3 regions of the Lysobacter sp. HDW10 genome follow, and region 3 is predicted to be linked to each of the others. Evidence: predicted binding sites of a transcription regulator. Region 3 holds the regulator's gene; each other region holds the start of a gene.
What was found. Region 3 encodes HrcA, which represses chaperone genes, less so after heat shock. Its sites were predicted from a motif close to TTNGCACTCNNNNNNNNNGAGTGCNAA; they were not measured.
Positions count from the first base shown of each region.

Region 1 (10,069 bases), 730 kb from region 3:
GCCGACTGCGTGATGTGTGCGCAAGAACGCCCCAATCGCGTCGTTGGGTTCCGTGTTGTCGGCGATCATGTACACCGCACCTTGCTGCTCGAACATCGCTTTGAAAGCAGGCGTAAACAACACCGCGCGTTCGTTGACCTTGCAGGTAATGCACCAGTCAGCGGTGACATCGACAAACACCACCGTGCCCGCCTTGCGCAATGCCAACAAGCGCTCCGCAGAATACGGTTCTGCTTGCAAGCCGTTGGGTAATCGATATGCCGCTTCAGTCAGCGGGCGCGACTTCGACGCCATCGACCCATGCAAGAACGTCGCCACGGCAATCACCAGTGCGGCAAAAACCAGACGCGGTGACCAGCGACGCAATGTCGAAGGCAGGTACTGACGTGTGTCACGCAAAACCCACAACAAAGCCACGGCCAAAACGGCAAAGATGACAACCGCCATCCACCCTCGCTGTTGGAACAGCAACCAACATAGCCACGCGACGGTGGCATACATCGGCAACGCCATCACTTTCTTGAAGGTGTTTGTCCATGCGCCCGGCTTCGGAATAAGGCGTCCAAGTGCCGGGATCCAAGCGATCAACAAGAACGGGAGCGCGAGCCCAATACCGAGCGCCACGAAGACCAAGGCCGCTTGCAGCGGGGGTGCGAAGAAGGCATAACCCAAAGCGGCACCCATGAACGGCGCAGTGCAGGGCGTCGCCAAAACCACGGCCAAAACACCTGTTGCGAAATCACCCTTCAGCCCTTGTGCCGTCACGGCACGCTGTGCGGCGCCAGGCAACACGAAATTCGGTTGCCACACACCCGAGAGCGACAGCCCGAAGGCGAGCACGAACAATGCGAGTATCAGCACGACCGCAGGCTGTTGCATTTGGAAGCCCCAAGCCAAAGTGCTTTGCGAAGCCAATCCACGCAAGGCCAATACAATGCCCCCCAAAGCCAACATGCTGAGCACAACACCGCTTGCGTAAGCGAAGACATGTTGACGCATGGCTTTTTGGTCGCTGCCTGATTGTGCAAGTGACACCGCTTTCATCGACAGCACAGGCAAAACGCACGGCATCAGGTTGAGAATGAGACCGCCCAGCAGCGCCAACAGCAGTGCTTTCCAAATTGAAATCTTTTCAATGGCAGAGGCAGCGTCCAACGAAGGCGAGGCAAGCGAAACAGCTGCGCTTTCGCTTGGCATCGACGTGGCAGGTGCCGTCGTCGCACCGTCCACAGACACCACTTGTGCGGCAGATGCCGTCACTGCATCCACTGCAGGTGCAGGCGCTTCAACCGTTGTCTCATCTGCGCGCGCTTGGGTTTTTACGCCCGACTCAGGCAAAGAAATTTTGAAAGTACGATGCATCGGCTCGTAGCAGATGCCGTTGTTCTGACAGCCTTGTAGTTCGATGTCCAAGGTGGCGTCAACGCCACGCGCATGGCTACGCTTCAGCGTGATCGGTACATCCACTTCATTGAAATAGACGGGCACATTGCCAAAGTAGGCATCACGGTGCAGGGTCGCTTTGGGCCACTGCACTTCATCCAAAGACACGCCGTCAGCTTTCAGCTTGAACTTGGTTTGGTTCTTATATAAGTAGTAGTCCGTCGCGGGCGTTAAGCGAATCAGTAAGCGATCGCCACCATCTGCAATGGCATCTGCTTTGAACGCTTGCGCAGGCGGTAGCGGTGCGGCTTTGCCTGATTTGCCCAGCAGCGGATTCGAACTTGCGCCAAATTTTCCGGCAAGCGCTTGAAAGCCTGCATCCCCTTGTGGCTCGGCTGATTGTCCGAGCGTCACGGATAGATTGCGGATTTGCGGTGGATAGCACACGCCAACATCTGCACAGCCTTGATACTTCACACGCAGCGCAATCGCGCGGGTGCCAGCGGGCGCATCGACCGGAACGGTGACTGACAGTTGCGACCGATACGTTTCTACATTGCCGAAAAATTCGTCGTGGTGTTTTTCGCCTGTCGGAATTTTTGCGCTGCCTAAGGTCACACCCGGCGCGGTCGTACTGAACTTGAATTGATGGCGATACAAGTAATAGCCCGGTTCGATCTGCCAGCGCAGCACGATGGACTGACCGGGGCCGGGCTCGGCTTGAAGCTTGAACACCTGATCGACCGGCGGCAAATCTTGCGGCGTCAGTTGCGCGAACGCCAGCGTCGACGGCAAAGCCAGCGCAAGGGCTAGCAGCCAGCGTGAAAGCGAACGGGTCAAAACGGCGCTGGATCGCGCGGCAAAAGAGGGCATCGCGGGTCTATTCATAACGACATTGTAGGTAGGCCCGTGCGCCATCGCTGGATTCCAACCAAGCCGGACGGAAGGGTTCATTCACAAACCGTGTTAGGCGGGCGACACAACACCCAATACTTGCGCACCATACGCCGCCAACTTTTTAGGGCCCATCCCTTCAATCATGCCGAGCGCGGACAAGCTTTCCGGCCGTGCGGTGGCGATCTCGCGCAAGGTCTTGTCATGGAAGATCACATACGGCGGCACACTCTGATCGCGCGCCAACGTCGACCGCAGTTCGCGCAACTGTTCGAACAGGACGCGCGCATCCGCAGACATCCATGCCTGGGCACCGTTCGGATTCGCCATCGCCGCGCGACGTTGTCGGCTAACGCGTGCCTGCTCTCTACGCAACATCAAGGTCTGCTCGCCTTTCAACAGCGCGCGCGATTCTGGCGCCAAATACAATCCACCGTGACTATCGGTTTGCAACAAGCCGAGCGAAACAAGTTGTCTGAAAATGCTGCGCCATGTATTCGTGTCGATCTCGGCACCGATGCCATAGGTGCTGACAGCATCATGGCCCAGTTGCGTGATGCGTTCTGAGCTGTCGCCGCGCAAGACATCAATCAAATGCGATGCACCGAAGCGTTGACCACAGCGAAACGCACAACTCAATGCCATGCGTGCAGGCTCGGTGGCATCCCAGGCTTCGGGTGGGTTCAAACAATTGTCGCAATTGCTGCACGGCGCCGGCATCACTTCGCCAAAGCTCGCGAGCAAGCGTTGTCTGCGACAACCGAGCGTTTCGCAGTAGCCGAGCAGTGCATCCAACTTGCGACGTTCCAACCATTTGCGCGCATCTTCTGCTTCCGAAGACTCAATCATCTTGCGCAGATTCACGACATCGCCCAAGCCGTAGGCCATCCACGCCTCGGCGGGTTCGCCATCTCGCCCTGCACGACCTGTCTCCTGGTAGTAGCCCTCTACCGATTTCGGCAAATCGACGTGCGCCACAAAACGCACATCGGGCTTGTCGATGCCCATGCCGAACGCAATCGTTGCCACCATCAGAATGCCGTCTTCGCGCAAGAACCGACGTTGATTCAATGCACGTACTTCAGGTGCCATGCCGGCGTGATAAGGCAGGGCATTGAAACCCTTTGTTTGCAAGTACGCCGCTGTGTCTTCCACCTTGCGCCGCGACATCGCGTAGACGATGCCCGACGCACCGGCATGACTCGCCAGAAAATCCAACAGCTGTCGACGCGCGTCGTTCTTCTCAACGATCGTGTAGCGAATGTTCGGCCGGTCGAAACTGCTGGCGAATTGCGCCGCGTCTTCCAACTGCAGTCGCTCGATGATTTCTGCTTGTGTCGCAGGGTCAGCAGTCGCCGTCAATGCAATGCGCGGAATGTGCGGCCAGCGCTCGTGAAGCAAGGTGAGCTGCCGATACTCAGGACGAAAATCATGGCCCCACTGAGACACGCAGTGCGCCTCATCAATGGCAAACAAAGAGACCGGCGCGCGCGCCATCAGCTCAAGGAAGCGCGAGGTCAGCAATCGCTCTGGAGCGACATAGAGCATCTTCAAGTCACCCGACAAGAAGCGCTGCTCGACCCATTGCGCCTCTTGTAAGGACAAACTCGAATTCAAGTACGCCGCTTCAATACCGAGCTGATGCAAGGCCTCGACTTGGTCTTGCATCAACGCAATCAATGGTGACACCACAATCGCGCAGCCGGGCCGCATCAAGGCAGGCACTTGGTAGCACAAGGACTTGCCGCCGCCGGTGGGCATCAGGACAAGCGCGTCACCGCCGTCTGCCACATGACGCACGATGTCATGCTGGCGCCCACGGAAAGATTGGTACCCCCACACATTGCGAAGCACGTCGAGTGCGGGGTCGGCAGCAGCGTCGCGGACAAAATTCATGGCGACGAGCCTAGCATCCGGGGCCGGCTGGTCATTTAGGAAAACCGCCTCAATCCGGGCCAGAAAAAGTTTCTTTTGAGCAAGCACTTGAAAGCCTCTCGCCAGGCCCCATCTTTTGGTCATGCCCGCGTGGGCTGTTTTACTTTCAGTTTTGGCACTCTCACTAGGAGACTGCTAAAATTGATCTGTTTTTTCATATCAATCAATTACTTGCGGAGTACATCCATGAACCTGAAGCCGCTCCACGACCGCGTCGTCGTCAAGCCTGTGGAAGCCGAAGAACTGTCATCCGGTGGCATCTTGATCCCCGATAACGCCAAAGAAAAGCCGACCAAGGGCGAAGTGGTCGCAGTCGGTCCGGGCAAGGCCCTCGACAACGGCAACACCCGTTCGATGACGGTGAAGGTCGGTGACAAGGTCATCTACGGCCAGTACGCCGGCAGCGCCTACAAGCACGAAGGCACCGAATACAAAGTTGTGAAGGAAGACGACATCCTCGCGATCGTCGGCTAATTCCCACTCAAGCATTTCAATAAGGAATCAAGACAATGGCTGCAAAAGATATCCGCTTCGGTGAAGACGCACGTTCGCGCATGGTGCGCGGCGTCAACGTGCTCGCTAACGCCGTGAAAGCAACGCTCGGCCCGAAGGGTCGTAACGTCGTCCTGCAAAAGAGCTACGGCGCACCGACCATCACTAAGGATGGCGTCTCGGTCGCTAAGGAAATCGAATTGGCTGATGCGTTCGAAAACATGGGCGCACAAATGGTGAAGGAAGTCGCTTCGAAGACCTCCGACAACGCCGGTGACGGCACCACCACCGCAACCGTGCTTGCTGCCGCGTTGATTCGCGAAGGCATGAAGGGCGTTGCCGCCGGCATGAACCCGATGGACCTCAAGCGCGGCATCGACAAGGCCGTCGCTGCTGCCATCGATGAACTGAAGAAAATGAGCAAGCCGACCGCAGACGACAAGGCGATTGCCCAAGTCGGCACGATCTCGGCCAACTCCGACGAATCGATCGGCAACATCATCGCCGACGCGATGAAGAAGGTCGGTAAAGAAGGCGTCATCACGGTTGAAGAAGGTTCGGGTCTCGACAACGAACTCGACGTCGTGGAAGGCATGCAGTTCGATCGCGGCTACCTCTCGCCGTACTTCATCAACAACCAACAATCAATGTCGGCTGAACTCGACGACCCGTTCATCCTCTTGCACGACAAGAAGATCTCGAACGTGCGCGACTTGCTGCCCGTGCTCGAAGGCGTGGCGAAGGCTGGCAAGCCGTTGTTGATCGTCGCTGAAGAAGTGGAAGGCGAAGCGCTCGCTACGCTCGTCGTCAACACCATTCGCGGCATCGTCAAGGTGTGTGCAGTGAAGGCACCGGGCTTCGGCGACCGTCGCAAGGCGATGCTCGAAGACATGGCCATCCTCACCGGCGGTACTGTGATTTCGGAAGAAGTGGGTCTGTCGCTTGAAAAAGCAACGATCAAAGACCTCGGCCGCGCCAAAAAGGTGCAAGTGTCGAAGGAAAACACCACGATCATCGACGGCGCAGGCGAAAGCAGCGGCATCGAAGCACGCATCAAGCAAATCAAGGCGCAAATCGAAGAAACCTCTTCGGATTACGACCGTGAAAAGCTGCAAGAACGTGTCGCCAAGTTGGCCGGCGGTGTGGCGGTGATCAAGGTCGGTGCATCGACTGAAATCGAAATGAAAGAAAAGAAGGCACGCGTTGAAGACGCCTTGCACGCAACCCGTGCAGCAGTCGAAGAAGGCATCGTGCCGGGCGGCGGTGTTGCGCTGGTGCGTGCACTGACGGCCATCAAGGGCTTGAAGGGCATCAACGAAGACCAAAACCACGGTATCGAAATTGCCATGCGTTCGATGGAAGCGCCGTTGCGCGAAATCGTCACCAACGCGGGTGAAGAGCCGTCGGTCATCCTCAACCGCGTCAAGGAAGGCACAGGTAATTTCGGCTACAACGCCGCCACCGGTGAATTCGTCGACATGGTTGAATCGGGCATCTTGGATCCGACCAAGGTCACACGCACCGCGTTGCAAAACGCAGCTTCGATCGCCGGTCTGATGATCACCACCGAAGCCATGGTCGCTGAAGCACCGAAGAAAGACGAGCCGGCGATGCCGGGCGCAGGTGGCATGGGCGGCATGGGCGGTATGGATTTCTGATCCGGCCGGAACGCTACAAGCAACACCCAAAGACAAGAACCCTCGCAAGCGATTGCGGGGGTTCTTCGTTAATATTGACTGCATAAGCCTCGGGGGAGCGAGCTGCATGTCAAAAAATTTGGGACGTGCACCGAAAGGTGCATCGACGGCGCCAAGAATTGCGCTCTGTCTTGCTGTCGTCAGCGCGTTGTATGTGATCTATTTCGTCGGTGCCATGGTTTACGCGACGGGGAAGTACCGAAACGATTCGGGAGCCAACGGTCAGTACGGAGCGGCAGTCGCCGATCGTGAGGCTTCGCACGGGCGGATGACTGCGGAACAAAAAAGCGCTTACGTCGAGGACGTCAAAGACGCAGAGGCCGACATGCGCAAGTCTGCCCTGAACGATTGGTTGCAGGCACGCCGTGCGAAAGCATTCAACAAGCAATTGAAAGGGATCTGGCGCACCATTCCACAAAACGGGGAAGCGGTGCGCGAGTTTCAGGCGACCGTGTACAAAACTCGCTTCATCTTGGTGTCCCATCTCGAAAACGACGACGCGGCTACGCGTGCAGGCGTTTCCGGCAAATCCGCGTGGTCAGACAGGATTTACAAGGTACATTCCGTCCCCTTGGAAGATGCGTTGGAATTCGGAAAATTCGGTAAGAAATCAACTTTCAAGGTGGTGGCTTGCCGGGACATTGTGCAAGGTCACACTTTCGAAGATTGCATGACACTCGAAGAGGATGGACGGTTGTTGGGCGTCGCCTATCGCGAACGACAGCTCACCGACGACGAAGCGGCTTCGCAGAGACTGAGTGTCTCCCGAGCATTGCAAACATTGGAGCGTAACGGTGAAAGACGCACGTTTGGCCCATAGATGAATCGGATTTTGGTTGTCGGAATCGCCCTTGGCGTCCTTACGGGTTGCACGCGCATGGCAACGCCCTGCGATAGCCAATACATGCGTGGAAAGATGAAGGACGCCTTTGTCGAAGCAGTCAACTATGGGTATTGGAAGTCGCGCATCGATCTTTTTGCCGCGGGCTTGGTATCGAATGTGCGGTTCGACAATATCGAAACGGACTCCAAAGGCGGTAATGGCAATGCGGCGGTGTGTCGCGCCACGATTCGATTCGATGTTGCCGGAACGACGGTCGAAGATGATTTCGGCTATTTGGTGGTGTCGCAGTCTGGCGAAGACTTGTTTCGAAAAACGAGTCGTTGGCCCATGGAGCGGTTGGACAAGCTCCTGATGAAGAGCCCGATGGGCGAATTCCGTAAAAAGGAGCGCGAGATTTTTCACCTTCGGTTTGAGCTCTCTCCGGACGAGCGGGCCGCGCTGGGTGATTCGCATACGCAGAAAGTGCAATCTGCGGAAGCGGAGCTGGAAGCGATGCGCGAGCGCATCACAAAAGGGTCAGTTGCGCCGCGCACGTCTTCAACCCAATAAAAAGGAACATTCAATGGGACTACGGATTTTGATCTGTGTCGCGGTGCTCTTTCTGAGTGCGTGCGGCAAAAGGGAAAGCGGTTGTGCAACGCCAGCGACGCAAGCGAGTCTCGCCGCCTACGTCAACAATGACGTTCGCAAGTTCCTGAGGCAGGGTGAGTACGATCCGCTTGACAGCGGGTTGGTCAAAATTTCTCGAATTGAGGGTTTCGAGGCGACGCGACTAGACGAAGAACGTGAACGGTCAAGTTGCAGGGCGATTATCCAGTTCGACGTCGAGGGATTGGCCATGCCGACGCCCGTCGAATACGACTTGCTTCCCTCGGGTGGCGATGACGCGGACTCTGTCTATGACACCGTGGTGAGCATGCAGCTTTCACTGGGGGCGATTGGCGCGCGTTTGAACAACGGCGTTCTCAAAGATCTACGGGAAAAGGAAAACGAGATCGAAAATCAGGAAGAGATGATTGTGCGAATCGGCAAGGTTGTCGCGGCCAACCGAGCGTCAGGTGATTGGAGTCCCTTCGCCGCGCAAGCAATGTACGATCTCGACAAGCGCACAGACGAGTTGGCAAAAACAAGAGAGGCGGCGGCGCGTATTCGTGATTCGTTGCTTGCTGGACGTGCCGGCCGTTAATGCTTTTGTAATCGCCGAGCCGTCACTGCGGGAACCGATCGGCACATTCGGTGAGCCACGGCAGCGACTACGTGTACAGGTGTTGGCGGGGAGCGTTTCCAAATCAAAAAACAAAAGTTGGCAATCGCTTCGCTAGAGGTGCCGAATGCGTTGCGCCCTGAACTACCAAAGCGCGAATACCTGCCAGCTAGGCGAGTCCCAACAGATGTTCGGTTCTCGGGTCAGGGCGTCAACCCTTCGCAATCCGGCCCCAAAGGGTTTGCATCCAAAGACACACAAGGATGAAACTTTGAAATGCCTTCGACCTTTTTAGACTCACCGCGCTTCAACGTGAAAACGCGCATAGGTTTTTCATTGCATGCGTCGGCTTGCGTGCACGCCTCGCTATACAAGGTGTAATGACACACACCCGTGTTGCTTTCGCGGCAGTTGAACGTCGCGACACCTTTGTATTCAGTCGCGGTGCTGTAAAGCGCCGTGTGATGATTGTCCGAAATCTTACTGCTGTATTCGGTGCCGAACAGCGAAACCCCTGCCATGGACAACAGCATCTGTAGCCATGTCACCAGTTGTGCGAAAAAGTTCATTTCATATCTCCACAAGCGCAATGCGCTTTACATGGTCTTGAACAACGCCATGAAGGGTTGGCTAATTTGCAGCGTCTCGTCGCGTCCTCGCAAGCGCACCGTGCCTCGGCCGGATTCGTCACGCACAATGCCTGCAATGGCACGTAGGTTGACGATGGTCGATCGGTGAATTTGCTTGAAGGCACTTGAATCAAGCCTTGGCATCAATTCTTTGAGCGGCGTTCGCAGCAAGGATTCTCCTTCTGCAGTCACGACAGTCGTGTACTTCTGATCGGCGCGAAAATAGATCACGTCTTCCACCAAGACCAAACGTGTTTCACGCCCTGCGCTGGCGGTGAGCCAAGTCAGAGGTTCGGGCGCGCCGGCCGACCGAGGCAGTGGGCCCAATCGATCAAACAGTGACTTCAATGATGAAAGATCGGGTTGCGTGCTTCGGGCTTGCAAGCGCGCCACCGTGGCCGCCAATCGTTCCGGTTCAACCGGTTTCAATAGGTAGTCCACAGCGCCTTTATCGAACGCTTCGATCGCGTATTGGTTGTACGCGGTCACAAACACGATGTGTGTAGCGGGGCTCGCTTCCGCCGCCGCTGCGGCCACTTCAATACCGGTGAGGCCCGGCATGCGAATGTCTAGAAATGCGACGTCCGGTCGGTGTTCGGCAATCGCCTCCAGTGCACTCGCACCGTCTTCGCATTCCGCGACGATCGATAGTTCAGGCCACGCCTGTGCGAGTTCCGTGACCAGTGCTTGACGCAACAGCGTTTCGTCCTCGGCAATGACGCACGTGGGTACGTGGCCAGCAGTGTGCTCATGCATGAGAATTGCCTCCGTTGTGTGCGTCGGTCGCTGCCGGCACGGTCAAGGTTGCGGCAACACCCGAAGGAAAGTTTGCAATCACGGACAAGTTCGCGACACCGGCGAAACGTAGACGCAGACGTTCACGAATATTCTTCAAGCCAATGCCCGTGCCTGATGTTTTCGTGTTGAAACCTTCTCCATCGTCGGCCACTGTAACGGCGACGCCTTCTTCAGTGGCGCGCGCACGAATCCA
Region 1 is NZ_CP049864.1:440,049-450,117, reverse strand. Features, by position in the region: gene G7069_RS02205 (protein-disulfide reductase DsbD) at 1-2,271, opposite strand, end outside; gene recQ (DNA helicase RecQ) at 2,350-4,173, opposite strand; gene groES (co-chaperone GroES) at 4,399-4,686, shown strand; gene groL (chaperonin GroEL) at 4,722-6,362, shown strand; gene G7069_RS02185 (hypothetical protein) at 6,469-7,221, shown strand; gene G7069_RS02180 (hypothetical protein) at 7,222-7,794, shown strand; gene G7069_RS02175 (hypothetical protein) at 7,808-8,431, shown strand; gene G7069_RS02170 (hypothetical protein) at 8,653-9,018, opposite strand; gene G7069_RS02165 (LytTR family DNA-binding domain-containing protein) at 9,046-9,834, opposite strand; gene G7069_RS02160 (histidine kinase) at 9,827-10,069, opposite strand, start outside.
Region 1: groES (co-chaperone GroES) is a predicted target of HrcA. The motif match lies at 4,325-4,351, and genes of this name have one in related genera.

Region 2 (10,069 bases), 880 kb from region 3:
GGCGTCACCCACGTGTTCAACTACGATTTGCCGTTCGATGCGGAAGACTATGTGCATCGCATCGGTCGTACCGCACGTTTGGGCGAAGAGGGCGATGCCATCAGCTTCGCTTGCGAACGCTATGCCATGTCATTGCCCGATATCGAAACCTATATTGAGCAAGCCATCCCGCGTGGCACCGTTACCGAAGAATTGATGACGGCCGTGCCGCGCGAGGCACGCGTCATTGCCGACGAAGACAAGGAAGACCTCGGCGAAGTTTTCAAAGAAGCGCGCGAGTTCCGCAAGACGCAACAAGAAAAGCAAAAGCCGCGCAGTGCCCGACCGGGCGAGCGCTGCCGAAAGCCACGCACCCCACGTGCCGAAGGCGACGCGGTGCCGCGCACGCACAGCAGCGACACATCCACAGCAGCACCTGCAGTGGCGCAAGCCGGTGAGGGTGCAGAACGCAAGCGTCGTCGTCGCCGTCGCGGCAAGCGGATTGAAGGTCAAGAGGGTGCTTCCGCCAACCAGACCAACGGTGGCGCACAGAAGCGTGATTCACGTACGTCGCAACCCACGGTGCCGGCACCGAGCGGCCCCGGTCTTTTGCGCAAAATCGGCAGTGGATTACGAAATCTGCTGAAACGCGGTCCGCAAAAGCAACATTGAGTGCTTGCACACGGTAGGCGAAGTTCACAACGCTGGGCATAATGGGCGCATGAGTATTCTTCGCTTCGATGGCGTCGGAAAAACCTATACGGGCGGTCGAGAAGCCCTACGTCACGTGACCTTTGCGGTTGCGCCGGGTGAGATGCTGTTTATCACCGGTCATTCCGGTGCGGGCAAAAGTACGTTGCTCAAATTGATTCAACTCACCGATCGCCCGTCGATTGGATCGGTGATGTTTGATGAGCGGAATCTGAGCAATGTCACCGGCCGCAAAATTGCGTTTCATCGTCGCGAAGTCGGCGTGGTGTATCAGAACCATCAACTGTTGGCAGAACGATCGGTCGCAGAAAACATCGGCCTGCCGTTGGTGTTGCGCGGGATGCCGCGCGCAGAAATCCAAAAGCGCGTCAACAGCATGTTGGAACGCATGGGCTTAGGCGGCCGCGGCAAGGCCTTGCCTTCGCAGCTGTCAGCAGGTGAGCAACAACGCGTCGGCATTGCGCGCGCCATGATCGGCGAACCGCGCATGTTGATCGCCGATGAACCGACCGGCAACTTGGACCCGACACTCAGCGCGGAAATCATGGAAATCTTTGCGGCCCTGCCGCAACGAGGAACGAGCGTGATGGTGGCGAGCCACGACCTCGCACTGGTGAAACGTATGAAGAAACGCGTGCTCGTGTTGTCAGAAGGCGAGCTGGTTGACGACATCGCGCCGGAGGACCTCGCCGATGAATGATGCAAAGCGCGTCGCCGCACCTTCTGCGTTTTCGATTTGGCTCGACCATCACTGGCGCAGCCTGACCGCCAGTGTGCGTTCGTTAGTGCGCAAGCCGTTTGCGTCATTGCTTACGATCGCTGTCTTGGCATTGGCGCTCGCTTTACCTTTGGGCTTACTCGCCAGCCTGCAAAATATTGAGCGCTTCGCCGGCAATGTGCAGCAGTCGCGCGAGATCAGCGTGTTCTTGAAACAAGACGTGACGACCGAAGATGCGCGTGCATTGACGGAATCGATCCGCGCTCGCAGTGACGTTGCGAATATCGTGTGGAAAACACCTGAAGAAGGGTTGGCAGACCTGCGCAAAACGTCGAATTTAGGTGAAGCCCTGGATAGCTTGGACAGCAATCCCTTGCCGCATTTGTTGATCATCACGCCCAAAGCTGACGACGCGGGTTTGGTGGCAGAAATGCAAACCTCGCCGAAAGTCGACATCGTGCAGCACGATCAAATTTGGCGCCAACGTTTGGACCAATGGCTTGGTTTCGGCGCACAGCTCGCGTGGATCTTGGCCATTGTCTTGGGCGCGGCCGCCGTGCTCGTGATCGGTAACACCGTGCGCTTGGATATCCAATCGCGTCGTGAAGAATTGGGCGTGCTGCAATTGTTGGGCGCCACCGATGGTTTCATTCGTCGACCCTTCCTGTATTTGGGTGCGTGGTACGGCATTGCAGCGGGCGTGTTGGCTTTGGTGTTGCTCGGTGGCGTGAATCGCGCCTTGCAACCGTCGCTCTCTGCACTTGCAGGCAGTTATGGCAGTCAGTTTTCGTTGCAAGGATTCAACGTGGTGCAAGCCGTCGCAGCGGTATTGGTCGCAGGTTTCCTCGGCTGGATGGGCGCCGGTTTTGTCACCGGTCACTTCTTGCGTCAAACCCGACCAATGGGACGCTGACGCATGAGTACTACGCCACGCGATCTGCGCCACGTCGTTGCCGACAACCCGCGCGTTTTGATTGTTGAAAGTTCCAGGATGGTGCGCAAACTGATCAGCGACTTGCTGAAGAAGGAATTGCCGAATGTCACGGTGGTGGAAAGCACCGGCCTGAAGCAAGCGCGCGCGTGTTTGAATCTTGGCGCCGTAGATCTCGTCACGACTTCATTGAGTTTGGACGACGGTGACGGCCTGCAAGTTGCGAAAGCCGTGCGCGATGCCGCAGGCCAAGCCTATGTCCCGGTCATTGTGGTGTCGTCTGATGTAAACAGCCGACTTGCTTCACGCACGTTGGGTGATGACGTCACCGACTACTTTGACAAGAGTGCAGGGTTTCCGGCGCTTGCGGCGTTTGTACGCGGCTACATCCAGCCGCAACCCATCGACGGCGCACGCATCTTGTATGTTGAAGACAGCCGCGTCGTTGCATTGGCGACCAAGCGCATGTTGGCCGCGCAAGGCCTGACCGTCATTCATGTCGACAGCGCGGAAGCCGCGATTGAGTACCTCGACTTGCATCATGGTGCGGTCGATGAAGTCGGCGCCGACTTGGTGCTCACCGACGTCTATTTGAATGGTCCGCTCGGCGGTCTCGATGTGCTGAAGCATGTGCGCCATGGTCTGGGTTACAGCAAGCGTTTGTTGCCTGCACTCGTCATGACCGGCGATGAGAACCCCGACAAGCAACGTGAGTTGTTCTTAGCAGGTGCGAACGACTTGGTCTTGAAGCCGGTGGAAGAACGCATGGTGGTGACCAAGATCTTGTTCCAACTGCGTGCAGCCCGACTTCATTCGTGACCGCGAACGACGCCTTGAAGCTTGAAGCTTCTTGGAAGCACCATGTGGGTGAGTGGTTCCAGCGCGACGACATGCAAGCGCTCTCTGGTTTCTTGCGCGAACGTATTGCCGCGGGTCACACCGTATTCCCGCCGCCCGCGCAAATCTTCGCAGCCTTCGACGCCACACCGTTTGATCAGGTCAAAGTCGTCATCCTCGGCCAAGATCCGTATCACGGCGCAGGGCAAGCCCATGGTTTGTGTTTTTCGGTTTTGCCAGGCACACCCGTGCCGCCGTCGCTGCAGAACATTTACAAAGAACTGAAAACCGACGTTGGCTTCGTGCCGCCCGCGCACGGCTACCTGATGCCTTGGGCGCAGCAAGGCGTGCTGCTCTTGAACTCAGTGCTGACGGTGGAAGAAGGCAAAGCCGGAAGCCACCAAAACCGCGGCTGGGAAGGCTTCACCGACCACGTGATCGAGACCCTCAATCGCGAGCGCGAAGGGCTGGTTTTCCTGCTCTGGGGCAGCTACGCCCAAGCCAAGGGGCGGGTGATCGACGATCGCCGCCATCGGGTACTGCGGGCGCCGCATCCGTCACCCCTGTCTGCCCATCGCGGCTTTTTCGGTTCCGGCCACTTTTCCAAAGCAAATCAATGGCTTGAGAAGGGCGGGCGCGGGCCGATCCGGTGGCAATTGCCAGTTTCTGTCTAAAGCCCCCTTTTGTTCTGCCAAAACCGCCCCCAGCTGAATAAAAGGATTCGAGGGGTGCGCCTAATTAGCACTCCCGGGGGACGACTGCTAAAATGACTGCCATGACTACTTTGACCCCCTCGCGGGCGCTTGTCACAAACAATCTGCCCGTACCCAACGCGCTCGGCTCGCTCGAGGCGTATATCTCCGCGGTGCATCAAATTCCCGTCTTGACGGTTGAAGAAGAGCAAGCACTCGCAACGCGTCTGCGCGACAACAACGATCTCGCCGCTGCGCAGGAACTCGTGCTCTCGCATTTGCGTTTCGTTGTGCATGTTGCACGCGGTTATGCAGGCTACGGCTTGCAAGTGGGCGACCTGATTCAAGAAGGCAATATCGGTTTGATGAAAGCCGTCAAACGTTTCGACCCCGAGGTCGGTGTGCGCTTGGTGAGCTTTGCGGTGCATTGGATTCGTGCAGAGATGCATGAGTTCATCATCAAGAACTGGCGCATCGTCAAAGTCGCAACGACCAAGGCGCAACGCAAGTTGTTCTTCAACCTGCGCAAGAGCAAGAAGCGTTTGGGTTGGATGAATGCCGAAGAGGTGCGTGCTGTCGCGCGTGATCTCAATGTGTCCGAACGCGAAGTGTTGGAAATGGAATCCCGCTTGTCGGGGCGTGATATCGGCTTCGATGCACCTGCAAACGAAGACGAAGAACGCGCGCCGCCCGCACCTGCTGCGTATCTCATGACGGATGACGAAGATCCGTCGCAAGCCTACGAGCGCGCAGATGGCGAAGACCACCAACTCGGTTTGTTGCGCGAAGGTTTGGCCGGCTTGGATGCGCGTTCGCGCGACATCATCAAGCGTCGCTGGTTGGACGAAGACAATAAAGTCACCTTGCAAGATCTCGCGGCCGAGTATGGCGTCTCTGCAGAACGCATTCGCCAGTTGGAAGCCAATGCGCTGAAGAAGATGAAAGCTTTGTTCGCGGCCTGAGTGCTTGCGTGAGTGATCTCGAAAAGGGCGCCTGACGGTGCCCTTTTTTATGCCTCAATACAAATCGATCGGGTCGACGTCGAGAGACCAACGCACCTTCCGTGCTTCGGGTGCGGCATAGAGTTGCGGCACCACGCGCGCGAGTGCTGCTTGCAATGCCTTGCGATCTTTCGCGGTTACCATCAACTGCATGCGCAGAAAACCTGCACGACGTTGCATCGGCGCGGGCACGGGGCCTGAAACATCCAAGCCATCTTGCGCAAGCAGATCACGTGCGACATCTAAGAAGTCGCGTGGCGGATGTGCATGCTTTGCTTCCGCACGCAGCAACGCCATATGTGCAAAGGGCGGAAAGCCTGCCGCTTCGCGTAAGGCCAGCTCTGCATCCGCAAACGCGTGATAGCCGCCTTCGATCAAAGTATTCAATAAAGGATGATCGGGGTAATGCGTTTGCAGAATCACTTCGCCTGGCATGTCTGCACGTCCGGCGCGTCCAGCGACTTGAATCAACAGCTGCGCGACGCGTTCGCTGGCGCGGAAGTCGGTTGAAAACAGTGCTTCATCAATGCCGAGCACGACGACCAACGCGAGCTTGGCGAGGTCATGCCCCTTCGCCAGCATTTGCGTGCCCACCAAAATGCCAGGTTGATCACCTAGCGTTTCAAAGTGTCGCGCCAAGGCGTCTTTGCGTTGCGTGCTGCCGCGATCAATGCGAATCACGGGCACATCATCGAAATGATCCGCCAAGAACGTTTCAATGCGTTCAGTGCCTTGGCCTTGCGGTTCAAGCGCCAAGTTGTTGCAGTTGGGGCAGGCAGACGGTGAGGGGCGATGCGCACCGCAGTGATGACACTGCAAGCGTTTGCCACTGCCGTGCACCGTCATCGCCGAATCGCAGCGCGAACATTGCGCCGTCCATCCGCAATCGCGACACATCAATACCGGCGCAAAGCCGCGACGGTTTCGGAATACCAAGACCTGTCCGCCCGCATCCAACGCTGCACGCATGCGCGTGATCATTGCGCTGGATAAACCCGCTTCCAGGGGCAGCTTGCGTACATCCATGATGCGCACACTGGGTGCGCGTGCAACGCCGGCGCGCTTGGACAAGCGCAGATACTCGAAACGACCTTGTCCCGCCGCGTGCAAATCTTCCATCGACGGTGTCGCCGTGCCCATCACAATCGGCACACCTAAAGCACGTGCGCGCACCAAAGCAAAATCGTGCGCGTTGTAACGCATGCCATCCATCTGTTTGTAACTGGCGTCGTGGGCTTCATCGACCACTATCAATCCGGGATGCGCCAAAGGCATAAACACTGCCGAGCGCGTGCCGAGCACGACCGGTGCAACGCCTGTCCGCGCGGCTTGCCAAGTGTGCAAGCGTGCGGTGTCAGTCATGCCGGAATGAAATGCATGCACCGGAATCCCCAAGTGCTTTTCAAAACGCCGCACGGTTTGTGGTGTGAGCCCAATCTCTGGCACCAACACCAAGGCTTGTTTGCCCGATTGAATACAGCTGCGAATCGCTTCTAGATAGACCTCGGTTTTGCCACTGCCGGTGACGCCATCCAACAAGTAGGCTTTGAAGCCTTGTGTCTGCTGAATCTGCGTCGCGGCTGCGCGCTGTTCCTCATTCAACTCAAATCCGCTCGCAGCAGCTTCGGGCGATTCAGGTGCATGCTGCGGTCGCACTTCACTTTCGACCCAGCCGCGTGCTTGCAAGCTGCGCAACGCGGGATGTAAGCCTTTGAGCTCAGGCGCTTCGTTCGGACGCTCACCCTCGGCCAAAACTGACAGTACTTGACTCTGTTTGGCACCCCGTACGCCGCTGCGCGCCGTCGCACCTGCTTCCGTGAGACGCCAAAAGGTGGTTTCCAGAACGGGGACATCAGCCCCGTTCCTGAGCGCGGTCGGCAGCGCGGTGGCCAGCACCTCGCCCAAAGGTGCGTGCACGTAGCGCGCCAACCAGCCTAGGCTCGACCAGAGCTCGCTACCGAAAATCGAAGCCGAATCGAGCCGCGCTTCAATCGGTTTCAGTGGGCTGTCGCTATCCGTCGCTTCCGGTTCTGAGATGACGACACCGACCGTTGTCGAGGCACCAAAAGGCACCCGAACACGGCAACCGACCCAGCCCGTTTGCGGTGCCTGATCGTCGATGGTGTAGTCGAAGGCCTGAAGCATCGGGCGAGGGACAACCACCTGAATCTTCAGACGCTGAGACGCCGGGGCAGCGGGGGTGTTCAAGGGTTTGAGGTTATCCACACAAGTTGTGGATAAGTCTGTGCAATGAACGGCGAAACGCCAAGCGCGGCCGCACTTTCACAATAGAGCGCACTGATGGACAAAAAAGTGCCATCTGCGCAAATATCAGTAAAATCAATAGCTTGCATGTTAATTTTCATTCATTTTGCAGTCATTTACGTACAAGTGAGCAATCTTTGACACTTTGATGACCGCTGTGCACAATTTTCCCCGAACGGCATAGATGTCGCGCAAATGCAAGTGCTAATTGCAGCTTGAAGTGGCACATCCGGACGTTATCATCCTAGCTGATGAGGGCGACTGCAGAGCTTTGAATTGACGACGGGTTTGACCTCTGCGGGACAGCTCGATGCCCGCCTACGCGGTGATGAAAGGAAGGCATTGGCCTTCTGCGATTGGGCCCTAGGTTCGCCTGAGCGGGCCACCGCCGTCGCGACCGCTTGGTTGGCCCAATGGCACACTTTGGGCACCATGAATGCCGATGCCAGTCCAACCTCGCGCGGCATGCTGTGGCGGCCCCTGCTGACGCGCATGCCCGCCCAAGCACCCGCCTTGGCCGAGGCAAGTCCCGAGTTCGAAGACCTTGCCATGCTGCCCTTGCCGGCGCGCACGGCCGTCTTGCTGACCCTGTTGGGGCTCACGGCCGAAGACAGCGCAGAAGCCATGCGGCTGTCCATGCACGCCCATTCCGAGCGCCTGAACGCCGGCGTCCCGCGTCTGGCGGACGGCTCGGTCGACGGCACGCGTTGGCAGGCCTGGTCGCGCGCAATCACCGCCTATGTCGAACATCTGCCGTTGTCGCGCACCGCGCCGCTGGTCCAGGCGCGCATGTCAGGGGAAGTGGTCGCCGCAGCCGACGAAGAAGATGACGACGCCTTAAAGCGCACAACACGCCGCAACCTGATGTTGGTCGGCGTCGTTTGCGCGACACTGCTGGCGTTGACCTTCGTGCCGAGTGTGCAAGAGCGCATCAACGATCACAGCGTACGCGTCGAAACGCGACAGCTGGATGACTTGCCCGTGATCACCCAGGCTGCGGCACCCGCGCGCGCGGTGACGCCCGTAAGCTTGGCGCCCGAAGTACAAGACCTCGCGTTCTACGCGTGGTATGCGCAACAAACACAACACGCACACCCCAAGTACGCACCTGAGCCGACCGCCATTGAGACGAACGGTGCCTTGCCGGAGACCGAAGATGCGCCTTGATCGACGGTTGTGGGGTGTTGCGTGCGCGGTGATCGTACTCAGCGCATGTACTAAAAATGCCGGCACGCGCGTCGACAACGTTGGCGAAGCAGATCCGAACTATGTGCAAGCAGTGGCCGCGACTGTGCAGCAACGACAAGCCAACACATTGCAGATGCAGTTCTCCGCGTTGCCCGCTGCCGAGCAAAACGCGGTGCGCGCTGCGGCGCAAAGTTTTGCCACTTTGTCGACTGACAAGCAGCAAGTGATGCGTGCTGAGTTTGAAGCGCTGGACGACGTGACGCGACGTGGCTACTTGCTGGGCCCGACCTTGGGTCGTGCATGGCCGCATCTGCAACCCGCGTTCGGCTACGTGCCCGAATCAGAGCGTGCGGCTGTGCTTGCGATGTTGCGCGGTTTAGATCGCGAGCACTTGAGCAGCCTGGAACGCGTCGCTTGGCGCACACCCGTCGATCAACGCGAAGCCCTTCGCGCAAAGCTCCTCAGCATGTCGGCGACAGAACGCAACACGTGGCTGTTCGAGCAAAGTTTCTAACAGCGACGTCTTACTTCAAGAAGATCATCACGCCGGCGATGGAGGCCACCATGATCATCAGGAAGAAATGCATGCTGCCCAACATCAAATACTTGATGGTCGTCTTCAAGGTCGACTGTTGATAGATGCGCTTCTGAGATTGATACAAATACACCGCGGCCCAAATCAATACCGGCACGATGCAATACAGCAACACTTTCTGCAGCAAGGTGCTGCCCGTAAAGTGCACGAAGGTTGCGCCGATCAATAACACCGCACTGAGCATCAACAAATGTGCGTGGCTATACAGCGCGACCACCAAATGCTCGAGATAAGTAAACGAACTGCGCCAATAGAACACGCGCAACAACAGCGCAAAAATCGGCACCATGAAAAACAACGCGGTGGGCACTGAGCTCAACCACAACGGCCCCAATTCGTCTTGCCCTTTCGAGAGCTTGGCGATATTGGCCAACATCCGCAGACGCAGCTTCTGAATCATCGCGTCATACCAATCCGGCATGCTCGCGGAGTGATAGGGATTCGCGCGCGCCTTGTCCAACTCTTTCTCAACATTTGTTTTCACAGACACGTTGAGATCGTTCGCGCTGCCACTTGGCGCGCGATGTTCGAGCTCTGCAATACGCATGTTTGCCGCTTCATTCACTTTGTCGATGCTGATCGACCTGCCCGGTTCTGGCACCTCGGCCAATGCCGCAATCGTGTCAGTGCGCATCTTCTGCACTTCAGCGACTGTTTTCACGCTATTAAAAGTGCTGTCATCTCGAATCCTGAACTCTGTGCCTTCCGGCATTGCGAGATGCGCCAGAAAGAAGGTGAAAATCGACAAGATCAGGAAGATGCGCAGCGGCGGCAAATAGCGCACACGCTTACCGGATAAGTAATTGATCGCGGCGCGACCCGGGATACAAATGTCACGCAAGGTGCGGAAGATCCGCCCGTCGACGTGCCAAAAAGACTCGAACACTTCCTCAAGGGCGTGCTTCACGCTTCGCAAGGGATTGTGGGCGTGTTGGCCACAGCCGTGACAGTACTCACCGACCAAAACGGTAGCGCAGTTTTCACACGTACTTGCGTGCGTGATTTCCGTTGGAAGCGGTTCGTTGCCCGTCGACGTCCCCATGAAGTCCGATTGATAAGATACCCGCTCGCCGAATCTTTTGCGGCGTTTCATTCGGAAGCCCATGACGTCCACGACCGGCAAGCGCGTGCTGATGCGCCACGAAATGCGAA
Region 2 is NZ_CP049864.1:1,005,291-1,015,359, forward strand. Features, by position in the region: gene rhlB (ATP-dependent RNA helicase RhlB) at 1-651, shown strand, start outside; gene G7069_RS04805 (ATP-binding cassette domain-containing protein) at 701-1,390, shown strand; gene ftsX (permease-like cell division protein FtsX) at 1,383-2,321, shown strand; gene G7069_RS04815 (response regulator) at 2,325-3,158, shown strand; gene ung (uracil-DNA glycosylase) at 3,155-3,850, shown strand; gene rpoH (RNA polymerase sigma factor RpoH) at 3,952-4,830, shown strand; gene G7069_RS04830 (primosomal protein N') at 4,885-7,014, opposite strand; gene G7069_RS04835 (hypothetical protein) at 7,411-8,301, shown strand; gene G7069_RS04840 (hypothetical protein) at 8,291-8,836, shown strand; gene G7069_RS04845 (DUF3667 domain-containing protein) at 8,847-9,824, opposite strand; gene G7069_RS04850 (MATE family efflux transporter) at 10,021-10,069, shown strand, end outside.
Region 2: rpoH (RNA polymerase sigma factor RpoH) is a predicted target of HrcA. The motif match lies at 3,915-3,941, and genes of this name have one in related genera.

Region 3 (10,069 bases):
CTCAACGTTGTACTGCTCGAGTACGCCGTTGTCAGCCAAGTCCAACGCACAGTTCAAAGCCGTTTGACCGCCCATGGTGGGCAGCAGCGCATCCGGGCGCTCTTTGGCGATGATCTTCTCGACCGTCTGCCAATTGATGGGCTCGATATACACCGCATCCGCCATTTCGGGGTCGGTCATGATGGTCGCAGGATTGCTGTTGACCAGCACAACGCGATATCCCTCCTCGCGCAGCGCTTTACACGCTTGCGCACCCGAATAGTCAAACTCACAGGCCTGCCCGATCACGATCGGGCCGGCACCTATGATTAAGACGGTTTTGATGTCTGTACGTTTTGGCATGACTTCAGAGCTCGTCCATCTTTACTTTGCACACTTCCATGGCATTGACCAACATTGGTAGCATCATGGTCATACCTGCGTTTTCGCCGATTTCTTTGCCGTTCTTTTCGTCGGTACCGATCGCCGCTTCCATGCCCATCAATGCGCGCAGCGGCGAATTGGCTGGATCATTTGCAAGGCTCATCAAATCCAACATGGCACGCGGGCTGGCATCTTTCAGCAGCGACGTCATCTCCGTGTTTTCACCGTTCGTTGCACTGCGTGCGCCGGCCATCATGATTTTTGAGAAGAGCTTGGCGCCTTCCCCTTCCATCAGGGTCAAGTCGCTGCCGAATCGATCGGCATGCGTCGAGGCATACGTATCCACGCGTGTGGCCAGCACCTTGCGGTAGCCATCTTCTTTCAAGTTCGTGCGCATGCATGCCAACTTGGTTGCGTCGGGTTTGCGCGCCTTGGAAGAGGGCCAGTAAGGATCGTTCGCAGCCACGTCCATCATGATCTTGCCCACGGGCATGACCGTTGCAACAGCAGCGACCATGCGTTGCTTATAGGCGGCTTGTTCAGCAGCGCCCTTTGGCATCGCAATGGGCTTCGCTGCCGCGGGTGCCGCGGGCGGTGCCACCGTGGCAGGACGTGCCGGTGCGGGTGCGACGTCTTTTGTCACAGGCGCCTCTTTCTTCGCTTGCGCAAAGGCCGACGTGGAACCTGCCAGAACCAAACATGCAACGGTAAGTTTCAACACAGTTTTCATACTTTCCCCTTCCCCATGATGTCGATGAATTTGTCAAAAAGCGGTGCAACGTCGTGCGGACCCGGCGATGCTTCCGGGTGGCCTTGAAACGAAAACGCAGGTGCTTGCGTGAGTTCAATGCCCTGGTTCGTCCCATCGAACAAAGACCGATGCGTGACACGAATGCCTGCCGGCAATGTGGATTCGTCAATGCAGAACCCGTGGTTCTGCGACGTGATCATGACGCGATCCCCATCCAGATTGATCACCGGGTGATTTGCACCATGGTGGCCGTGCGGCATCTTCATGGTCTTGGCGCCCATGGCAAGCCCCAACAATTGGTGTCCGAGACAAATACCGAAGAGCGGCACTTTCTTTTCGACAAAGACTTTGATCGCATGAATGGCGTAGTCGCAAGGCTCCGGGTCGCCGGGGCCATTGGAGAGGAAGACACCATCCGGATGCATCGCCAATACGTCTGCCGCCGACGTTTGCGCAGGCACGACCGTGACATCGCAACCGCGTTCGGCGAGCATGCGTAGGATGTTCAACTTGACGCCAAAATCGTAGGCGACGACTTTGAATTTTTTCGGGGCTTGGACAAAGGCGCCTGAATCCAGATCGAGCTGGCCTTCAGCCCAAACGTAAGGTTTCGGCGTTGACACGACCTTGGCCAAATCCAAGCCCTTCAAGCCGCTGAACTTGCGTGCAGCTTCGATGGCTTGATCGGCATCGATCGCGCCGGACATCAGCGCGCCATTTTGCGCACCGGTTTCGCGCAGTTTGCGGGTCAATGCTCGGGTGTCGATATCGCTAATGGCCACAATGCCACGTGCCTTCAGCCACTCTGGCAAAGACACTTGGCTGCGCCAGCTGCTGGGCCGTCTCGGTACGTTGCGAACGATCAAACCGGCCGACCAGACCTGCGCCGCTTCGTCATCCAATGCGGTCATACCGGTGTTACCGATATGCGGATAGGTCAAAGTGACGATTTGCTGGGCATAGGACGGGTCGGTCAAGACTTCCTGGTAGCCGGTCATCGCGGTATTGAAAACCACCTCGCCGACTGAAATGCCCGCGGCACCAATGGAAATTCCTTGATAAACGGTTCCGTCTTCAAGGGCGAGTATGGCGGTATCTGACACGGGCAATCGCCTTTCTGTAGGTTGCACGTTTCTACCGAAACGCTCAGGGCGATCCGGTTTATTTCTGTGCGGGCGAGTGCAAATGATAGGGGTCCGGAACTTTTATGTCTATCAAAAGACGCGTATTGTTCACGCATGCAAGGCGCACCCGAACCTGAGAACACATCTGACGGGCCACCGAACAAGGGCTCAGTCCTGCTGGGCTTCGTTCTGTTTCTCGCCATTTTGGCGGCCAATGCCATCTTGAGCACCATGATTTATGCGGTGATCACGACCTTGGGCATGGGGTATAGCCGTGACGCGCTGTTTCTGCCTGCCCTGCCTGTGCTGATTTTCGTCGCCGCCTTGGTGATCTTGCTGGCCAAGCGCAAGACACGGACCGCGTGGGGGATGGCCGTCCCGTTCTTAATCACGGTCGGCCTGATCGCATTCGGTTTGGTTGCGACGTTCAGCAAGTTGGCGTCGCTGGGAATCCGTTAGTCGAGGCTATCTGCAATCTTGTACTGACCCGGCGCACGCGATTTCAGCCACTGGGCAGCGTGCAATGCGCCACGCGCGAAGATGTCTCTGTGTGTGGCTCGGTGCACCAATTCGATGCGTTCACCGATACTCGTGAATTGAACCAAATGTTCGCCGACGATATCGCCGGCACGCACACTTGCGTAGTGAACATCTGCGCCAGCGTCTGCGGCCGCTTTGCCTAAGGTCAGTGCGGTACCCGACGGCGCATCCTTCTTGTGCACGTGATGCGATTCAACGATGTCGCAGTTCCACCCAGGCAATTGCGCTGCTGCACGAGCGACAAGTGCTTCGAGCACCGCAACGCCCAAACTAAAATTTGATGCCCATAGCACAGGAATTTTTGCGGCGGTTGCCGTGATTGCGGCTTGCTGGTGTTCAGACAGACCCGTCGTGCCCGAAACAAGCGCGCGCCCTCGGTCTGCGCACAACTGAAGCGCCGTGTCGAAACCTTCCGGAAGACTGAAATCGATCAGCACATCGAAATCGGGGACCGCCGCAATTTCTTTGACCGAGTAGCACGCAATCTGATCCACAACACGCGCTTTCGGATCGCTACGCGTCACGAGCGCCACAATCTCAAACGCCGCATCAGCCAATGCGAGCCGATGGATCGCTTGTCCCATTCGGCCATTGGCACCCAACAGTACGATGCGAGTCTTTTCCATGCCGTTCACCCGACCATTCGGTCCCAGAATCCCTTGACGCCATCTATGAAGGTACTGTGTTTCGGTGAATGGCGTCGTGCGCCCTCGCCCACAAAGGTGGTTTCGAACTTCTCAAGCAGTTCGCGCTGTTCGGGGGTCAAGTTGACGGGCGTCTCGACGACGACACGGCAATACAGATCGCCCTCGCTGCGACTACGCACCGATTTCACGCCCTTACCGCGCAAACGGAAGACTTTTCCAGTTTGGGTTTCTGCGGGGACGCGGATTTCGGCTTCACCTCTTAGGGTCGGCACGCGCACTTCGTCTCCCAATGCAGCTTGGGAAATTCGTATCGGCACGTCGCAATGCAGGTCATCGCCGTCTCGCTCGAAAATGGCGTGCTGACGCACGCGCACTTCTACATAGAGGTCACCCGGCGGTGCGCCGGCAGGCCCTGCTTCACCCTCGCCACTCAAGCGAATGCGATCGCCTGTATCCACGCCGGCCGGCACTTTGACGTCCAGCGTTTTTTCATCGTGGATGCGCCCGTTGCCGTGGCAAGCGCCGCACGGCGTGACGATCACTTGGCCGCGACCATGACACTGCGGGCACGGCTGCTGCATCTGGAAAATACCGCGTTGCATGCGCACTTGGCCGATGCCGTTACAGCCGCTACACCGTTCGATCTTGCCGTCGCTGGAGCCTGAGCCTTTACACGTGCCGCATTCCAGCAATGTCGGAATTTCAATACGTTTTTCGACACCCGCTACGGCATCTTCGAGATCAAGCTCCATCACGTAGCCGATGTCAGCGCCTCGACGTGGACCGCGCTGACCGCCGCCGCCACCAAAGATGTTGCCGAAGATGTCGCCAAAAATATCGCCCACATCTTGGAAATGCGGTCCACCGCCGCCACCACCACCGCCCATGCCGTGCTCAAACGCCGCGTGGCCGTGGGCGTCATAGGCGCGTCGCTTCTGCTCGTTCGACAGAACGTCGTAGGCTTCTTTGCATTCTTTGAAGGCCACCTCGGCGGTCGCTTCGTTTCCGATATTTCTGTCTGGATGGTGCTTCCCGGCGGCGCGGCGATACGCCACTTTGATTTCTTCAACGGTCGCGGTGCGGGATACACCCAGCACTTCGTAGTAATCGCGCTTGCTCATGGAACCATCCAAACTCATTCAAATCTGATACGAAAACGGAAAAGCCGGCTGCCCGACTTTTCCGCTTCGGCGTTTCATCGAGACGACAGCTTACTTGTTGTCGTCTTCTTTGACTTCCGTGAACTCCGCGTCCACCACGTCATCAGCTGGGGCGGATTGGCCTGCAGCGGCATCAGCGCCGGGCTGCGGACCTGCATTCGCAGCAGCGAACAGGGATTGCGCGATTTCTTCCAAGGCCTTTGTCTTGGCTTCGATCTGCGCCTTGTCGTCACCCTTCATGGCGGATTCGACATCTGCAAGGGCCGTTTCTGCGCGACCGATCAGATCGCCCGGCAATTTGTCGCCGTTGTCCTTGATGGCGGTACGCACCGCATGCATCAAACCGTCGGCTTGGTTGCGTGCTGCGACCAATTCTTGGAAGCGAAGATCTTCTTCGCGATGGCTTTCTGCGTCTTGCACCATGCGTTGAATTTCTTCGTCCGACAATCCCGAACCCGACTTGATTTCGACCTTTTGTTCCTTGCCGGTCTTCTTGTCTTTGGCGGTCACGTGCACGATACCGTTGGCATCGATGTCAAAGCTGACTTCCACTTGCGGCATGCCGCGCGGCGCCGGCTCAATGCCGGTGAGATCGAAACGTGCCAACGACTTGTTGTACGCCGCTTGTTCGCGCTCGCCTTGCAGCACGTGCACTGTCACAGCCGATTGGTTGTCGTCGGCGGTACTGAAGGTTTGCGATGCCTTCGTCGGAATCGTGGTGTTCTTTTCAATGATCTTGGTGAACACACCGCCCAGGGTTTCAATACCCAAGGACAGCGGCGTCACGTCAAGCAAGAGGACGTCTTTCACGTCACCTGCCAACACGCCGCCTTGAATCGCGGCACCAATGGCCACTGCTTCGTCGGGGTTCACGTCCTTGCGCGGTTCTTTGCCGAAGAACTCGGTCACCGCAGCTTGCACCTTCGGCATGCGCGATTGACCACCGACCAGAATGACTTCAGCGATATCGCTTGTCTTCAAGCCGGCATCGTTCAATGCGACTTTGCAGGGTTCGATCGTACGCTTGACGAGTTCGTCTACCAACGCCTCAAGCTTCGAACGCGTCAGCTTGATGTTCAAATGCTTCGGACCCGATGCGTCGGCCGTCACATACGGCAAGTTGACGTCGGTTTGCTGCGACGACGACAGTTCGATCTTGGCGCGTTCTGCAGCATCCTTCAGGCGTTGCAATGCAAGCGGATCTTTACGCAAGTCGATCCCTTGTTCCTTTTGGAACTCTTCGACGAGATAGTCGATGACGCGCATGTCGAAATCTTCACCGCCGAGGAAGGTGTCACCGTTGGTGGCCAGCACTTCGAACTGCTTTTCACCGTCGACATCCGCGATTTCGATGATCGACACGTCGAACGTACCGCCGCCGAGATCGTACACGGCAATCTTGCGATCGCCACCGGCTTTATCCAGACCATAGGCCAAGGCTGCAGCGGTCGGTTCGTTGATGATGCGCTTGACGTCCAAGCCAGCGATGCGGCCCGCGTCTTTTGTTGCTTGACGTTGACTGTCGTTGAAGTACGCGGGCACGGTGATGACCGCTTCGGTGACCGTCTCGCCGAGGAAGGCTTCGGCGGTCTTCTTCATCTTTTCAAGCGTCTTTGCTGAGACTTCTTGCGGCGCCATGGTCTTGCCATCTGCCAAAGCGACCCAAGCATCACCATTGCTGTGCTCGACGATGGCATACGGGACCAAACCAAGATCTTTCTTGACTTCTGCGTCAGAAAATTTGCGGCCGATGAGGCGCTTCACTGCGTAGAACGTGTTTTTCGGATTGGTGACAGCCTGGCGTTTTGCCGACGCGCCCACCAAGACTTCGCCGTCTTTGGTCCAAGCGACGATTGAGGGTGTGGTGCGATCGCCTTCGCTGTTTTCAATAACGCGTGCCTTGCCACCGTCCATCACTGCAACGCAGGAGTTGGTGGTACCGAGGTCAATACCGATGATCTTAGCCATGTGTGTGAATCTCCAAAAATTTTAAATTTGTGTGCGAACCGGGCCGCTATGTTCGATAAATGGGGCCATGCGCCCCTACTTCAAGGCGCACCAAGTCAATCGGATTGCGCAACCACGACCATTGCCGGGCGCAGCAAGCGATCGTTCAGCAAATAGCCCTTTTGGAAGGCCTGCAGGATCGCACCGGGCGCCACGTCCGTGCTTGGCACCTGACTGACGGCATTGTGGTGTTCCGGATTGAACGCATCCCCAGGCACCGGCGCGACGACGACAAGGCCGTTGCGTTCCGCCACTGCATGCAGCTGTTTCAAAGTCAGTTCAAGGCCTTCACGCAGCGGACTGTTCTGGGTATCCGATGCCAAGCCGGCTTCAAGGCTGTCAAACACAGGCAGGAGGTCTACCAGCAAGCGTTCGTTGGCAAAGCGTCGTGCGTTGTCTATATCGCGTGCCAGGCGCTTACGTTGGTTTTCGAGGTCGGCGCGCTCAATGAGCGACTGCGCCTTCAGTTGTTCAATTTCACCTTGAAGCGCTTCAATCGGATCAAGGATCGAATCGACGTCGGTCGCTTCCGGTCCCATGCCATCAATGGCTTCATTCTGCGGCTGTTCTGGGGTTTCACTCATGTTGATATCCAATGTCTGCGCGTTGCTCTGCTGCACCTGACATGTGGACGATCACGGGAAGTTCAAGGGCTAGCGCCCGCCTAAACGCTCACCAAGCACCATTGCGGTCGCTTGGACCAGCGGAATCACGTTGGAATACGCCATTCGGCTAGGGCCGATCACGCCCAGAACGCCCAAGACGCGGCCGTCAGCGCTGGCATAGGGCGTTGAAACAACTGAGAGCGCATCCATCGGTGCCAGGCCGGTTTCCTCACCAATAAAAATGCGCACGCCCTCTGAATGCAGGGTGCGTTCCAAGAGCTGCAACATGTCGCGTTTGCGCTGGAAGGTCTCGAAGACCGCACGCAGCTGCGCCATGTCATTCAGATCTTGCACTGCCATCAAATTGATCTGGCCGGCCACATACACGTCGAGCGATGGCTGCTCATGCTCGCGCACCGCGATCTCCGCTAACTCCAATGCTCGCTGCATCCAATCTTGCACGTCGTCGCGCGCCTGACGCAGTTCGCCCACCAAGGTTCTGCGAATGCTTTGCAAGGGCAATCCGACGAAATTCCGGTTCAAATAATTGCTGATTTGCTCGAGCGTCTGGGCATCGATCGGTGATTCGGTACGGATGACACGGTTCTGCACCTCATGATCCGGGAATACGACAACCGCCAAGATTTCGTTCGGCGCAAGACCCACAAACTCGATATGCCGAAAAGATTCATTGCTGCGCTTAGGCGCACTCACCACACCGACGAAGTGACTCATGGCAGACAGCAAATCGCCTGCGCCGCTGAGGAGGTCTTGGGTAGGCACGTCCTTGGGCAGGCCTTCTCTGAGGCGCGCAAGATCGCGCTCCTGCAACGTGTCGATTTGGAGCAGCGAATCAACGAAGACACGATAGCCCTGCGCTGTCGGAATTCGGCCTGCAGACGTGTGCGGTGACACCAATAGCCCAATATCTTCCAGGTCACCCAAGATGTTTCGAATCGTGGCGGCACTGATATCCAGCCCTGCGGATTTGGCCAAGGTCTGTGAACCCACGGGCGATCCGTGATGAATGTACTGACCGATCAGTGCGCGCAACAACTGACGGGCGCGTGGATCGAGATCGGGTACCGCAGAATCGTTGGTCATAGATTGGATATTAGGCCTGTCGGTTTGCGATGCAAGCACACAGATCAGGATTCCCCGATGCGGAAATCAGGCGGCGGTCTCACTTTCCGCGACGACAGACTTTAGAATGCGAGCATGCTCATCAGTCTTAGCATCCGCGACTTTGCTGTTATTTCGAGCTCCGAATTGGAGTTCGCAAGTGGCATGACGGTGATTTCGGGTGAAACCGGTGCCGGCAAATCTTTGTTGGTGGATGCGCTCGGCTTCCTCTCTGGCGCACGCGCAGATTCCGGCATGGTGCGCCATGGCGCCGATCGCGCTGAACTGAGCGCCAGCTTCTCGCTGTCGGATGCCAACCTGGCCACGGCTTGGCTCAAACGCCAAGACATGGACGACGGTGACGAATGTTTGATCCGCCGCGTGCTTCGCGCAGACGGTGGCTCCAAGGCATGGATCAACGGCAGATCGGCCACACTGGGGCAATTGAGCGAGATCGCCTCTTTACTGGTGGAGATCCACGGGCAACACGCGCAACAACGCCTGTTGGTGAAAGCGGATCAACTGTCGATGTTGGATGAGTTGGGCGATTACCAAACGGTTCGCGACACCGTCAGTGCGCATGCGTCAGCTTGGCGGTCTGCGCATAAAGCGCTAGATGCGTTGACCTCCAATGGTGATGTTGAATATCGCAAGCAAACGCTCGCAGAGTCGTTGAATGAGTTGGACGACGCGGTGCTCGAGCCCGAGGCGCAAGAAGTACTCTTTGCACGGCACAAGCGAATGAGTCATAGCGCAGAGTTGATCGAAGCATGTCATGACATTGCGGTCGATCTTGAAGGCGATGAATCCCGTGCCGGGCTCTTGGCGAACTTGCATCGGGTCAAGTCTGAACTGACAAAAGTGTCGAGGTTCGAACCCAAGCTGGCAGAGATTGCGCAGCTGCTCGATACCGCAGCCATCCACACCGAAGAAGCCGCGCAGAATTTGGCCGTCATTCGTGACGATGTGGCATTGGATCCGCAAGCGATGGCGCAAGCCGAGCGTGATATGTCTCGGCTTCAAGACCTTGCCAGGAAATACCGGACGCGACCGGAATTGCTTTTGGAAACGCGCAATGCGCTGGCGGAAGAGTTGGACTCGTTGGCGAATGCAGAAACGACGCAGCGCGAACTCGAGATCGCGCTAGAGACGCATGCAAGCGCTTGGCAGGCGGCCGCTGCCGAACTCAGTAAAGCGCGGACGGGCATTGCTCGCCAGCTGAGTGAACGCATCAGTGGCTTGATGGCGACGCTCGGCATGGAAGGCGGCCAGTTTGAAGTTGCCATTGAGCCGACCGGAACGGCCCCACCCGACCCGCTCGGCGCGGAACGCATCGAATTTTTGGTTTCAGCCAATCCGGGCCAGCCCTTACGCCCCTTGCGCCGCGTGGCGTCGGGCGGCGAGCTATCGAGAATCGCACTGGCGATTCAAGTGGCCGCGATCGACGGTGACATTGCGCCGACCATGGTGTTCGACGAAGTGGACAGCGGCATCGGCGGCGCAGTAGCAGACGTTGTCGGTGGGCTCTTGAGCACCTTGTCTGCACGCTGTCAGGTGATGTGTGTCACCCATCTGCCACAAGTAGCGGCACATGGTGCCCACCACTACCGCGTCGACAAATCCAAATCAGAAGGCCTGACGCAAAGCGCACTCGAGATTTTGGACGAAGACGCGCGCATTGATGAACTTGCCCGGATGTTGGGCGGCAGCAAGAAGACCGCCGCGGTACACGCGGCGGCCAAAGCACTAC
Region 3 is NZ_CP049864.1:1,887,497-1,897,565, forward strand. Features, by position in the region: gene carB (carbamoyl-phosphate synthase large subunit) at 1-342, opposite strand, end outside; gene G7069_RS09090 (hypothetical protein) at 347-1,093, opposite strand; gene carA (glutamine-hydrolyzing carbamoyl-phosphate synthase small subunit) at 1,090-2,217, opposite strand; gene G7069_RS09100 (hypothetical protein) at 2,353-2,697, shown strand; gene dapB (4-hydroxy-tetrahydrodipicolinate reductase) at 2,694-3,404, opposite strand; gene dnaJ (molecular chaperone DnaJ) at 3,410-4,546, opposite strand; gene dnaK (molecular chaperone DnaK) at 4,637-6,553, opposite strand; gene grpE (nucleotide exchange factor GrpE) at 6,649-7,131, opposite strand; gene hrcA (heat-inducible transcriptional repressor HrcA) at 7,246-8,301, opposite strand; gene recN (DNA repair protein RecN) at 8,416-10,069, shown strand, end outside.